Regions from separate parts of the Desulfosporosinus acidiphilus SJ4 genome, predicted to be linked through region 1. Evidence: a T-box and tRNA genes for the amino acid it is inferred to sense, from the RefSeq annotation. Region 1 holds a T-box; the other regions hold tRNA genes.
What was found. The T-box of region 1 lies ahead of ileS (isoleucine--tRNA ligase). A T-box ahead of a tRNA ligase gene usually reads a tRNA of that ligase, here a tRNA-Ile.

Region 1 (4,272 bases):
AATACTCGTTTGTAGGGGGCAACTCCTTTTACAAAGGTGGAGATTACAAGCAAAGAATAAAACCATCCCCTCGTCTGGTCAATCCCTTCACAGATAAAATCAGCCGGGAAGACCTGGTCAAAGGTCTCGCTGTTTTCAAAAGGATAGTGCTGCTGGGCAAAAGGCATCGAACCGCTGTCAAACCAGCAATCGATTACATCCGTGACACGTGTCATGGTTGAACCGCACTTTTCGCATTTTAAGTGGATACCGTCAACAAAAGGACGATGCAACTCAACCGATTCATCCAGAGGCTCCAGAGATTTTTCTCTTAACTCTTGGCGGGAGCCAATCGATGTGGTATGCCCGCATTCGCATCGCCAGATGTTAAGCGGTGTTCCCCAGTATCTGCTGCGGGACAACGCCCAATCATTGACATTTTCCAGCCAGTTACCAAATCTTTTTTCTCCCACATAATCGGGATACCATTCCACACGGTTGTTATTTTCAACTAATTTGTCCTTAAATTTAGTGACTTCAATATACCAGCTTGGTTTTGCATAATACAGCAGCGGAGTATGGCATCTCCAACAATGGGGATAATTGTGTTCTACTTTTTCCTTTTTGTATAATTTCCCTTCTCCGTGCAGCCACTTGATAATCTCCAAATCGGCATCCATAACAAAGCTTCCTGCCCAGGGTGTGGTCACAAATTTTCCGGTTTCATTGACGGGTTGAAGCACCGGCAGATTATACCTGCGCCCTGTATTATAGTCATCTTCGCCGAAAGCCGGGGCGGTATGAACTATTCCGGTTCCATCTTCAGTAGTTACATAATCGCCCAAGGTAACAAAAAAGGCCTTCTTATCCGATTTAACAAAGGGCATCAACTGTTCATATTCTGCATACTCGAGATCTTTGCCGGGGATTTCGGCCAAAACTTCAAACTCTTCACCCAACACTTTGGCGGACAAGGTCTTAGAAACATAATAGACCTCATTATTTTGTCGGACCTTCAGGTAGATTTCCTGAGGATTTACCGTAAGGGCTACGTTTGAAGGCAGTGTCCAGGGCGTTGTCGTCCAAACTAAAAAGTATTCCTCGGCATCTTTTTTCTTAAATTTAACATAGACAGTATTGGTCTTTATCTCCTGATATCCCTGGGCGACTTCATGGGAAGCCAACCCTGTACCGCAGCGTGAACAATAGGGCAGAATTTTGTGTCCTTCATAAATTAAACCTTGCTTGAAAAATTGGTCGAGAATCCACCACACACTTTCAATATAGTTATTATCCAATGTCACGTAAGGATGATCCAAATCAATGGAATATCCCATACGTTTGGTCATATCCCGCCATTGTTTTTCATAACTAAACACAGATTCCCGGCACTTTTGATTAAATGCAGCGATACCATAATCTTCAATGTCCTGCTTGTTGGTAAGCTTAAGCTGCTTTTCAACTTCGATTTCTACAGGAAGTCCATGGGTATCCCACCCGGCTTTCCGCTTGACTTGGTAACCCTGCATAGACTTTAAGCGGCAAACCGAATCCTTAAGCGTTCTGGCTATAACGTGATGGATTCCCGGTTTACCGTTAGCTGTGGGAGGTCCTTCATAGAAGACAAAAGGTGTCTTGCCTTCCCTGTTTTGGATGCTTTTATCAAGAATCTCATGTTCGTCCCAAAAATCTGCTATTTCGCTTTCTTTTTGGGCTACCGGTTGGTCCGATAAAATTTTAAAATCAGCCATGGTCATCTTCCTTTCTCAATGAGTAAAATAATACCTTTAATAGAGGAGGCAGTAACAGCAAAAGTCCCTAAGTCTACAACTTAGGGACGAATTATCTCGCGGTACCACCCTTATTATTAATGGATTGCTCAAATAAACAATCCGTCAATCACTTAAAACATATAACGCATGTCAAACGGAGCAGCTTAATTGTTTTCAGCCACCCAACTCCAAGGTGATCTTCATAAAGAATCTTCGTCATAATCTTTCAGCCAGGGATTATGTCTCTAAAAACCAGATTCAATTACTACTGTCCTTTTCATCGTCGTTTTCTCATAATTTAACCAAAACCGTCACTGCTTAAACTTTACACCGAATTTTCAAGAAACACTCGGCCAATCCACACTGCAGGAGTATACGCAATAAGTTGCAGTGCGGCAATAAGCTCGTTCGCTTGTCGTCATGGCCAGCGGTCTCCTCCAGCCATCCCGATAGTCTCCAGTGGAGAGTATCGCACTTGTTTAGCTTCGGAGACGTTCTAAAAGCAGAACATAACTTCGAGTACATTCGGATGGACTGAACAAATCAGACGATATGCAGATGTGATTTAATAAAGTTTAACTAATATTTTGCTAAAAGTAAACCCTTTAGGGGTAATTCTTTAAGATTTTAATCATTCGCTTCTTTATTCTCTTTTCGCTTTAAGGTACATTTCTCAGGCACGATCCCATAATGCCAGCGCGCTGAAGGATGGACTCTCCCCCCCACCGAAATAGAGAGCAAGGACCATTCCCACTTATAAAAGCGGGAGCCTCACGATTGGATGAAAGGAGGCGCTGCATGGTTTGGGCAATGCCCCCTTTCTTAACCTTTTTACCTTAAAAACCTCTTACCTTAGTTTTCCACGCTATACTTAATACTGCATGTCGGCAAAACGTTTTAGAGTTTGATATTTATCTCGAGCGTGTCCTTCCGCTACATTGAACATCTCTTGGGCTACCTCAGGGAATACGGTCATGAGAGACGAGTATCTGATTTCACCTTTTAAGAAGTCTTGGAAAGAAGCCGTGGGTTCTTTGGAGTCAAGCATAAATGGATTCTTTCCTTGATCTTTAAGGCGGGGATCAAAACGCCAAAGATGCCAATAACCCGCTTCAACAGCTTTCTTTTCTTCGAAGATACTTGTTCCCATTCCCGATTTAATCCCATGGTTTATGCAAGAGGCATAGGCAATAATGATCGAGGGACCATGATAGCTTTCAGCTTCGGCAATCGCTTTAATCGTTTGATTCATATTCGCCCCCATAGCAATTTGCGCAACATAGACATAGCCGTAGGTGGTGGCAATGAGTCCTAAATCCTTCTTGCGGACCTTCTTGCCTGCCGCTGCAAATTTAGCAATGGCTGCCGTCTGGGTAGCCTTCGAGGATTGACCGCCGGTGTTGGAATAGACTTCCGTATCCATAACCAGGATGTTGATATCATCGCCACTGGCAATGACATGGTCAATTCCATTGTAGCCAATATCATAGGCAAAACCATCGCCGCCAAAAATCCAAACGGATGGCTTAATGAGATAGTCCTTTTTCTCTTTGATTTCGCAGAGCAGCGAATTCCCGGCAGCATCTTCATGATTCATGGCTTCAAGCAGGCGGTCAGAGGCTCGTTTTGATCCTTCCCCATCTTCCATATTATCAAGCCAGTCACGGAAGGCATCTTTAAGATTATCACTGAAAGAGCTCTCCAGACCTTGCCTCATCAGCTGCGCAAGCTTCGCTCGAACCTGTTTTGATCCTAAATACATGCCATAGCCAAACTCGGCATTATCTTCAAACAAGGGATTCATCCAGGCCGGTCCTCTGCCTTCAGCATTAACAGTAAATGGAATTGAAGGCGCACTGCCTCCCCAGATGGAAGAACAACCTGTAGCATTGGCGATAATCATGCGATCCCCAAACAACTGGGTTATCAGGCGAGCATAGGGGGTTTCGCCGCAGCCTGGGCATGCCCCGTGAAACTCAAGCAAGGGTCGGGCAAATTGACTTCCTTTTAAGGACTTGACATCCATGAGATGACGTTTTTCGGAAACGTTTTTAATGGCGTATTCCCAGTTTTCGGATTCCATTTCAATCTCATGGTCTGCCGGCTGCATCACAATGGCTTTACCCGGTGCGGGACAAATGTCGGCACAGTTGCCGCAGCCGGTACAATCCAACGGTGAAACTTGAATGCGGTAGTGGTACCCCTCCAACCCTTTCCCGATAGGTTTCTTAGTTTTAAATGTATCAGGAGCTTTCTCAAGTTCGGTATCATCCAAGAGGAAGGGCCGAATCGTTGCGTGAGGGCAAACATAGGAACACTGGTTGCATTGAATGCATTTATCAATTTGCCACTCCGGAATATAGACTGCAATTCCTCGTTTTTCATAGCGTGTGGTGCCTAAGGGGAAGGTTCCGTCCTCTACACCAACGAAAGAACTTGTGGGCAGATCGTCCCCTTCATGCCTAGCCATAGGCCTTTGCACCTTCTTAACGAACTCAGGTTCATCCTTAACAGGCATTTC
Region 2 (4,272 bases), 340 kb from region 1:
GGGCGAACAGCCCAACCCTTGGGACCTACTACAGCCCCAGGATGCGATGAGCCGACATCGAGGTGCCAAACCTCCCCGTCGATATGGACTCTTGGGGGAGATAAGCCTGTTATCCCCAGGGTAGCTTTTATCCGTTGAGCGATGGCCCTTCCACTCGGTACCACCGGATCACTAAGCCCGACTTTCGTCCCTGCTCGACTTGTAGGTCTCGCAGTCAAGCTCCCTTTTGCCTTTACACTCTGCGCGCGATTTCCAACCGCGCTGAGGGAACCTTTGGGCGCCTCCGTTACTCTTTAGGAGGCGACCGCCCCAGTCAAACTGCCCGCCTGATACTGTCCTAATCCCCGATTCAGGGGACCTAGTTAGAACTTCAGTACAAAAAGAGTGGTATCCCACCGGCGACTCCACCAAGGCTGGCGCCCTAGCTTCTCTGTCTCCCACCTATCCTGTACATTTTATACCAAAATCCAATGTCAAGCTGCAGTAAAGCTCCATGGGGTCTTTCTGTCCTGTCGCAGGTAACCCGCATCTTCACGGGTATTACAATTTCGCCGAGTCCCTCGTTGAGACAGTGTCCAGATCGTTACACCTTTCGTGCGGGTCAGAACTTACCTGACAAGGAATTTCGCTACCTTAGGACCGTTATAGTTACGGCCGCCGTTTACTGGGGCTTCAATTCAAAGCTTCGCCTTGCGGCTAACCTCTCCTCTTAACCTTCCAGCACCGGGCAGGTGTCAGCCCCTATACTTCTCCTTGCGGATTCGCAGGGACCTGTGTTTTTGTTAAACAGTCGCCTGGACCTTTTCTCTGCGGCTCACCTTGCAGTGAGCGCCCCTTCTCCCGAAGTTACGGGGCCATTTTGCCGAGTTCCTTAACGAGGGTTTTCTCGCGCGCCTTAGGTTTCTCACCCCATCTACCTGTGTCGGTTTGCGGTACGGGCACCCAGTCACTCACTAGAGGATTTTCTTGACAGCTTGGAGTCGGTTACTTCGCTACTATGTTTCGCTCCCCGTCACGTCTCAGAGTTATCGCAGGGCGGATTTGCCTACCCTACCTCCTACTCGCTTGGGCGTGCTCGACCAACGGCACGCTTAACCTATCCTTCTGTGTCTCCCCATTGTTAATAACGCTTCTCGGTGGTACTGGAATCTCAACCAGTTGTCCATCACCTACGCCTTTCGGCCTCGGCTTAGGTCCCGACTTACCCTGGGCGGACGAGCCTTCCCCAGGAAACCTTAGATTTTCGGCGGACAAGATTCTCACTTGTCTTTTCGCATACTCATACCGGCATTCTCACTTCTAAACACTCCACCATTCCTTACAGAATGACTTCCCTGCATTTAGAACGCTCCCCTACCCCTGCACGTAAACGTGCAAGCCATAGCTTCGGTGATACACTTGAGCCCCGTTACATTTTCGGCGCAGAACCACTCGACCAGTGAGCTATTACGCACTCTTTAAATGGTGGCTGCTTCTGAGCCAACATCCTGGTTGTCTGTGCAGTTCCACATCCTTTCCCACTTAGTGTATACTTTGGGACCTTAGCTGATGGTCTGGGCTGTTTCCCTTTTGTACTATGAATCTTATCACCCACAGTCTGACTCCCAATCTTAAGACCGTGGCATTCGGAGTTTGATAAGGTTCGGTAACCTGGTAAGGCCCCTAGCCTATTCAGTGCTCTACCGCCATGGTTCATCAATTGAGGCTAGCCCTAAAGCTATTTCGGGGAGAACCAGCTATCTCCGTGTTCGATTGGCATTTCACCCCTACCCACAGCTCATCCCCTGCCTTTTCAACGACAGTGAGTTCGGGCCTCCAGTGGGTTTTACCCCACCTTCACCCTGGCCATGGGTAGATCACACGGTTTCGGGTCTACAGCATGCAACTCGTCGCCCTTTTCAGACTCGCTTTCGCTTCGGCTCCGGCTCTTCGCCTTAACCTCGCTGCATACCGTAACTCGCCGGTTCATTCTACAAAAGGCACGCCACTACACCGAAGTGCTGTGACTGCTTGTAAGCGTACGGTTTCAGGTTCTTTTTCACTCCTCTTCCGAGGTGCTTTTCACCTTTCCCTCACGGTACTGGTTCACTATCGGTCGCTAAGTAGTATTTAGCCTTGGGAGGTGGTCCTCCCTGCTTCCCACGGGGTTTCACGTGTCCCGCGGTACTCAGGATTCCCTCACAGAATGTCTCCCTTTCACTTACAGGGGTGTTACCTTCTCTGCCGAGACTTTCCAGTCTTCTTCAGCTAGAGATCCATTCCTAAAAGAGGGTCCTACAACCCCAATCCCCGAAGGGATTGGTTTGGGCTCTTCCCGTTTCGCTCGCCGCTACTCAGGGAATCGATGATTCTTTCTCTTCCTCCGGGTACTTAGATGTTTCAGTTCCCCGGGTTGTCCTCGGCAGCCTATGTATTCAACTGCAGATCACCGGATATGACTCCGGTGGGGTTGCCCCATTCGGGTATCCACGGATCAAAGCCTGCTTACGACTCCCCGTGGCATTTCGCTGTTAACCGCGCCCTTCTTCGACTCTTAGCGCCTAGGCATCCACCGTACGCCCTTAGTAGCTTGACCTAAAATCTATACTACGTTAGGGTTTCTCAAAACTTTGTTGATACGTCGTTTTGAGGTGATGTTTCCTTTGACTTACTAGAAATTGTTTCTCTATGCAGTTTTCAAAGAACATGAATGTCTTTAAAATGAATGGTGGAGGTAAGCGGGATCGAACCGCTGACCCCCTGCTTGCAAGGCAGGTGCTCTCCCAGCTGAGCTATACCCCCAAAATTTTTTCTCTTAGTTGACGTTCCTCGTGGTCCAAGTGATCGTATTTCGTACACAAGCCACGACGTATCGTTCCACTTAGAATTGGTGGGCCTGGGTGGACTCGAACCACCGACCTCACGCTTATCAGGCGTGCGCTCTAACCAGCTGAGCTACAGGCCCATTTTTGAGTTCCCATGCTATCGTTCGTTGTTCTCACGACAAACAATGCTCTGGTCTCTCAAAACTAAACAACAGCTTTGCCAATGAGTTGCCGATCCCTCGGCTTGAGCCTTGCGACTCTTTTTTGATCTCTTATTTAAAACTTAAGTTTAACCTTCGTTTTCTTCTAAGAGCATCGACCCATAGGATGTTCGTTTAAAGCCTAAGCTCTAAACCGTTCTCCTTAGAAAGGAGGTGATCCAGCCGCACCTTCCGATACGGCTACCTTGTTACGACTTCACCCCAATTATCGGCCCCACCTTCGACGGCTAGCTCCCTTGCGGGTTACCTCACCGGCTTCGGGTGTTGCAGACTTTCGTGGTGTGACGGGCGGTGTGTACAAGGCCCGGGAACGTATTCACCGCAGTATGCTGACCTGCGATTACTAGCGATTCCGACTTCATGCAGGCGAGTTGCAGCCTGCAATCCGAACTGAGACCGGCTTTCTCGGATTGGCTTCACCTCGCGGCTTCGCTTCCGTCTGTACCGGCCATTGTAGCACGTGTGTAGCCCAGGACATAAGGGGCATGATGATTTGACGTCATCCCCACCTTCCTCCGGTTTGTCACCGGCAGTCTATCTAGAGTGCTCACCTTGACGTGTTAGCAACTAAATACAGGGGTTGCGCTCGTTGCGGGACTTAACCCAACATCTCACGACACGAGCTGACGACAACCATGCACCACCTGTCTCTCTGCTCCCCGAAGGGCACCTCCCTATTTCTAGAGAGTTCAGAGGATGTCAAGCCCTGGTAAGGTTCTTCGCGTTGCGTCGAATTAAACCACATGCTCCACCGCTTGTGCGGGCCCCCGTCAATTCCTTTGAGTTTCAACCTTGCGGCCGTACTCCCCAGGCGGAGTGCTTATTGTGTTAACTCCGGCACAGGAGGGGTCGATACCCCCTACACCTAGCACTCATCGTTTACGGCGTGGACTACCAGGGTATCTAATCCTGTTTGCTCCCCACGCTTTCGCGCCTCAGCGTCAGTTACAGTCCAGAAAGTCGCCTTCGCCACTGGTGTTCCTCCACATATCTACGCATTTCACCGCTACACGTGGAATTCCACTTTCCTCTCCTGTCCTCAAGATACCCAGTTTCCGATGCACTCTCAGGGTTGAGCCCTGATCTTTCACACCGGACTTAAATACCCGCCTACGCGCCCTTTACGCCCAATAATTCCGGACAACGCTCGCCCCCTACGTATTACCGCGGCTGCTGGCACGTAGTTAGCCGGGGCTTCCTCCTTAGGTACCGTCATGTCTCCTCCATATTCCTGAAGAGACCGTTCT
Region 3 (4,272 bases), 350 kb from region 1:
GGCGCCTCCGTTACTCTTTAGGAGGCGACCGCCCCAGTCAAACTGCCCGCCTGATACTGTCCTAATCCCCGATTCAGGGGACCTAGTTAGAACTTCAGTACAAAAAGAGTGGTATCCCACCGGCGACTCCACCAAGGCTGGCGCCCTAGCTTCTCTGTCTCCCACCTATCCTGTACATTTTATACCAAAATCCAATGTCAAGCTGCAGTAAAGCTCCATGGGGTCTTTCTGTCCTGTCGCAGGTAACCCGCATCTTCACGGGTATTACAATTTCGCCGAGTCCCTCGTTGAGACAGTGTCCAGATCGTTACACCTTTCGTGCGGGTCAGAACTTACCTGACAAGGAATTTCGCTACCTTAGGACCGTTATAGTTACGGCCGCCGTTTACTGGGGCTTCAATTCAAAGCTTCGCCTTGCGGCTAACCTCTCCTCTTAACCTTCCAGCACCGGGCAGGTGTCAGCCCCTATACTTCTCCTTGCGGATTCGCAGGGACCTGTGTTTTTGTTAAACAGTCGCCTGGACCTTTTCTCTGCGGCTCACCTTGCAGTGAGCGCCCCTTCTCCCGAAGTTACGGGGCCATTTTGCCGAGTTCCTTAACGAGGGTTTTCTCGCGCGCCTTAGGTTTCTCACCCCATCTACCTGTGTCGGTTTGCGGTACGGGCACCCAGTCACTCACTAGAGGATTTTCTTGACAGCTTGGAGTCGGTTACTTCGCTACTATGTTTCGCTCCCCATCACGTCTCAGAGTTATCGCAGGGCGGATTTGCCTACCCTACCTCCTACTCGCTTGGGCGTGCTCGACCAACGGCACGCTTAACCTATCCTTCTGTGTCTCCCCATTGTTAATAACGCTTCTCGGTGGTACTGGAATCTCAACCAGTTGTCCATCACCTACGCCTTTCGGCCTCGGCTTAGGTCCCGACTTACCCTGGGCGGACGAGCCTTCCCCAGGAAACCTTAGATTTTCGGCGGACAAGATTCTCACTTGTCTTTTCGCATACTCATACCGGCATTCTCACTTCTAAACACTCCACCATTCCTTACAGAATGACTTCCCTGCATTTAGAACGCTCCCCTACCCCTGCACGTAAACGTGCAAGCCATAGCTTCGGTGATACACTTGAGCCCCGTTACATTTTCGGCGCAGAACCACTCGACCAGTGAGCTATTACGCACTCTTTAAATGGTGGCTGCTTCTGAGCCAACATCCTGGTTGTCTGTGCAGTTCCACATCCTTTCCCACTTAGTGTATACTTTGGGACCTTAGCTGATGGTCTGGGCTGTTTCCCTTTTGACTATGAATCTTATCACCCACAGTCTGACTCCCAATCTTAAGACCATGGCATTCGGAGTTTGATAAGGTTCGGTAACCTGGTAAGGCCCCTAGCCTATTCAGTGCTCTACCGCCATGGTTCATCAATTGAGGCTAGCCCTAAAGCTATTTCGGGGAGAACCAGCTATCTCCGTGTTCGATTGGCATTTCACCCCTACCCACAGCTCATCCCCTGCCTTTTCAACGACAGTGAGTTCGGGCCTCCAGTGGGTTTTACCCCACCTTCACCCTGGCCATGGGTAGATCACACGGTTTCGGGTCTACAGCATGCAACTCGTCGCCCTCTTCAGACTCGCTTTCGCTTCGGCTCCGGCTCTTCGCCTTAACCTCGCTGCATACCGTAACTCGCCGGTTCATTCTACAAAAGGCACGCCACTACACCGAAGTGCTGTGACTGCTTGTAAGCGTACGGTTTCAGGTTCTTTTTCACTCCTCTTCCGAGGTGCTTTTCACCTTTCCCTCACGGTACTGGTTCACTATCGGTCGCTAAGTAGTATTTAGCCTTGGGAGGTGGTCCTCCCTGCTTCCCACGGGGTTTCACGTGTCCCGCGGTACTCAGGATTCCCTCACAGCACTCTGCTCTTTCGCTTACAGGGGTGTTACCTTCTCTGCTCGACCTTTCCAGATCTCTTCAGCTAGAGATCCATTCCTAAAAGAGGGTCCTACAACCCCAATCCCCGAAGGGATTGGTTTGGGCTCTTCCCGTTTCGCTCGCCGCTACTCAGGGAATCGATGATTCTTTCTCTTCCTCCGGGTACTTAGATGTTTCAGTTCCCCGGGTTGTCCTCGGCAGCCTATGTATTCAGCTGCAGATCACCGGATATGACTCCGGTGGGGTTGCCCCATTCGGGTATCCACGGATCAAAGCCTGCTTACGACTCCCCGTGGCATTTCGCTGTTAACCGCGCCCTTCTTCGACTCTTAGCGCCTAGGCATCCACCGTACGCCCTTAGTAGCTTGACCTAAAATCTATACTACGTTAGGGTTTCTCAAAACTTCGTTGACACGTCGTTTTGAGGTGATGTTTCCTTTGACTTACTAGAAATTATTTCTCTATGCAGTTTTCAAAGAACATGAATGTCTTTAAAATGAATGGTGGAGGTAAGCGGGATCGAACCGCTGACCCCCTGCTTGCAAGGCAGGTGCTCTCCCAGCTGAGCTATACCCCCAAAATTTTTTCTCTTAGTTGACGTTCCTCGTGGTCCAAGTGATCGTATTTCGTACACAAGCCACGACGTATCGTTCCACTTAGAATGGTGGGCCTGGGTGGACTCGAACCACCGACCTCACGCTTATCAGGCGTGCGCTCTAACCAGCTGAGCTACAGGCCCATTTTTGAGTTCCCATGCTATCGTTCGTTGTTCTCACGACAAACAATGCTCTGGTCTCTCAAAACTAAACAACAGCTTTGCCAATGAGTTGCCGATCCCTCGGCTTGAGCCTTGCGACTCTTTTTTGATCTCTTATTTAAAACTTAAGTTTAACCTTCGTTTTCTTCTAAGAGCATCGACCCATAGGATGTTCGTTTAAAGCCTAAGCTCTAAACCGTTCTCCTTAGAAAGGAGGTGATCCAGCCGCACCTTCCGATACGGCTACCTTGTTACGACTTCACCCCAATTATCGGCCCCACCTTCGACGGCTAGCTCCCTTGCGGGTTACCTCACCGGCTTCGGGTGTTGCAGACTTTCGTGGTGTGACGGGCGGTGTGTACAAGGCCCGGGAACGTATTCACCGCAGTATGCTGACCTGCGATTACTAGCGATTCCGACTTCATGCAGGCGAGTTGCAGCCTGCAATCCGAACTGAGACCGGCTTTCTCGGATTGGCTTCACCTCGCGGCTTCGCTTCCGTCTGTACCGGCCATTGTAGCACGTGTGTAGCCCAGGACATAAGGGGCATGATGATTTGACGTCATCCCCACCTTCCTCCGGTTTGTCACCGGCAGTCTATCTAGAGTGCTCACCTTGACGTGTTAGCAACTAAATACAGGGGTTGCGCTCGTTGCGGGACTTAACCCAACATCTCACGACACGAGCTGACGACAACCATGCACCACCTGTCTCTCTGCTCCCCGAAGGGCACCTCCCTATTTCTAGAGAGTTCAGAGGATGTCAAGCCCTGGTAAGGTTCTTCGCGTTGCGTCGAATTAAACCACATGCTCCACCGCTTGTGCGGGCCCCCGTCAATTCCTTTGAGTTTCAACCTTGCGGCCGTACTCCCCAGGCGGAGTGCTTATTGTGTTAACTCCGGCACAGGAGGGGTCGATACCCCCTACACCTAGCACTCATCGTTTACGGCGTGGACTACCAGGGTATCTAATCCTGTTTGCTCCCCACGCTTTCGCGCCTCAGCGTCAGTTACAGTCCAGAAAGTCGCCTTCGCCACTGGTGTTCCTCCACATATCTACGCATTTCACCGCTACACGTGGAATTCCACTTTCCTCTCCTGTCCTCAAGATACCCAGTTTCCGATGCACTCTCAGGGTTGAGCCCTGATCTTTCACACCGGACTTAAATACCCGCCTACGCGCCCTTTACGCCCAATAATTCCGGACAACGCTCGCCCCCTACGTATTACCGCGGCTGCTGGCACGTAGTTAGCCGGGGCTTCCTCCTTAGGTACCGTCATGTCTCCTCCATATTCCTGAAGAGACCGTTCTTCCCTAAAAACAGTACTTTACAATCCGAAGACCTTCATCATACACGCGGCGTTGCTCCGTCAGACTTTCGTCCATTGCGGAAGATTCCCCACTGCTGCCTCCCGTAGGAGTCTGGGCCGTGTCTCAGTCCCAGTGTGGCCGTTCACCCTCTCAGGCCGGCTACTGATCGTCGCCTTGGTAGGCCTTTACCCCACCAACCAGCTAATCAGACGCGGGTCCATCCATAAGCGATAGCATACTCAGAGGCCATCTTTCCTTAAAAAGCGATGCCGCTTCTT

Region 2: it encodes a tRNA-Ile, which carries the amino acid that the T-box ahead of ileS (isoleucine--tRNA ligase) is inferred to sense. The anticodon was not compared.
Region 3: it encodes a tRNA-Ile, which carries the amino acid that the T-box ahead of ileS (isoleucine--tRNA ligase) is inferred to sense. The anticodon was not compared.

What each region holds. Positions count from the first base shown of each region.
Region 1 is NC_018068.1:442,018-446,289, reverse strand. Features, by position in the region: gene ileS (isoleucine--tRNA ligase) at 1-1,730, opposite strand, end outside; T-box leader at 1,810-2,041, opposite strand; gene nifJ (pyruvate:ferredoxin (flavodoxin) oxidoreductase) at 2,623-4,272, opposite strand, start outside.
Region 2 is NC_018068.1:105,931-110,202, reverse strand. Features, by position in the region: rRNA gene DESACI_RS00590 (23S ribosomal RNA) at 1-2,575, opposite strand, end outside; tRNA gene DESACI_RS00585 (tRNA-Ala) at 2,706-2,781, opposite strand; tRNA gene DESACI_RS00580 (tRNA-Ile) at 2,868-2,944, opposite strand; rRNA gene DESACI_RS00575 (16S ribosomal RNA) at 3,172-4,272, opposite strand, start outside.
Region 3 is NC_018068.1:92,075-96,346, reverse strand. Features, by position in the region: rRNA gene DESACI_RS00460 (23S ribosomal RNA) at 1-2,298, opposite strand, end outside; tRNA gene DESACI_RS00455 (tRNA-Ala) at 2,429-2,504, opposite strand; tRNA gene DESACI_RS00450 (tRNA-Ile) at 2,590-2,666, opposite strand; rRNA gene DESACI_RS00445 (16S ribosomal RNA) at 2,894-4,272, opposite strand, start outside.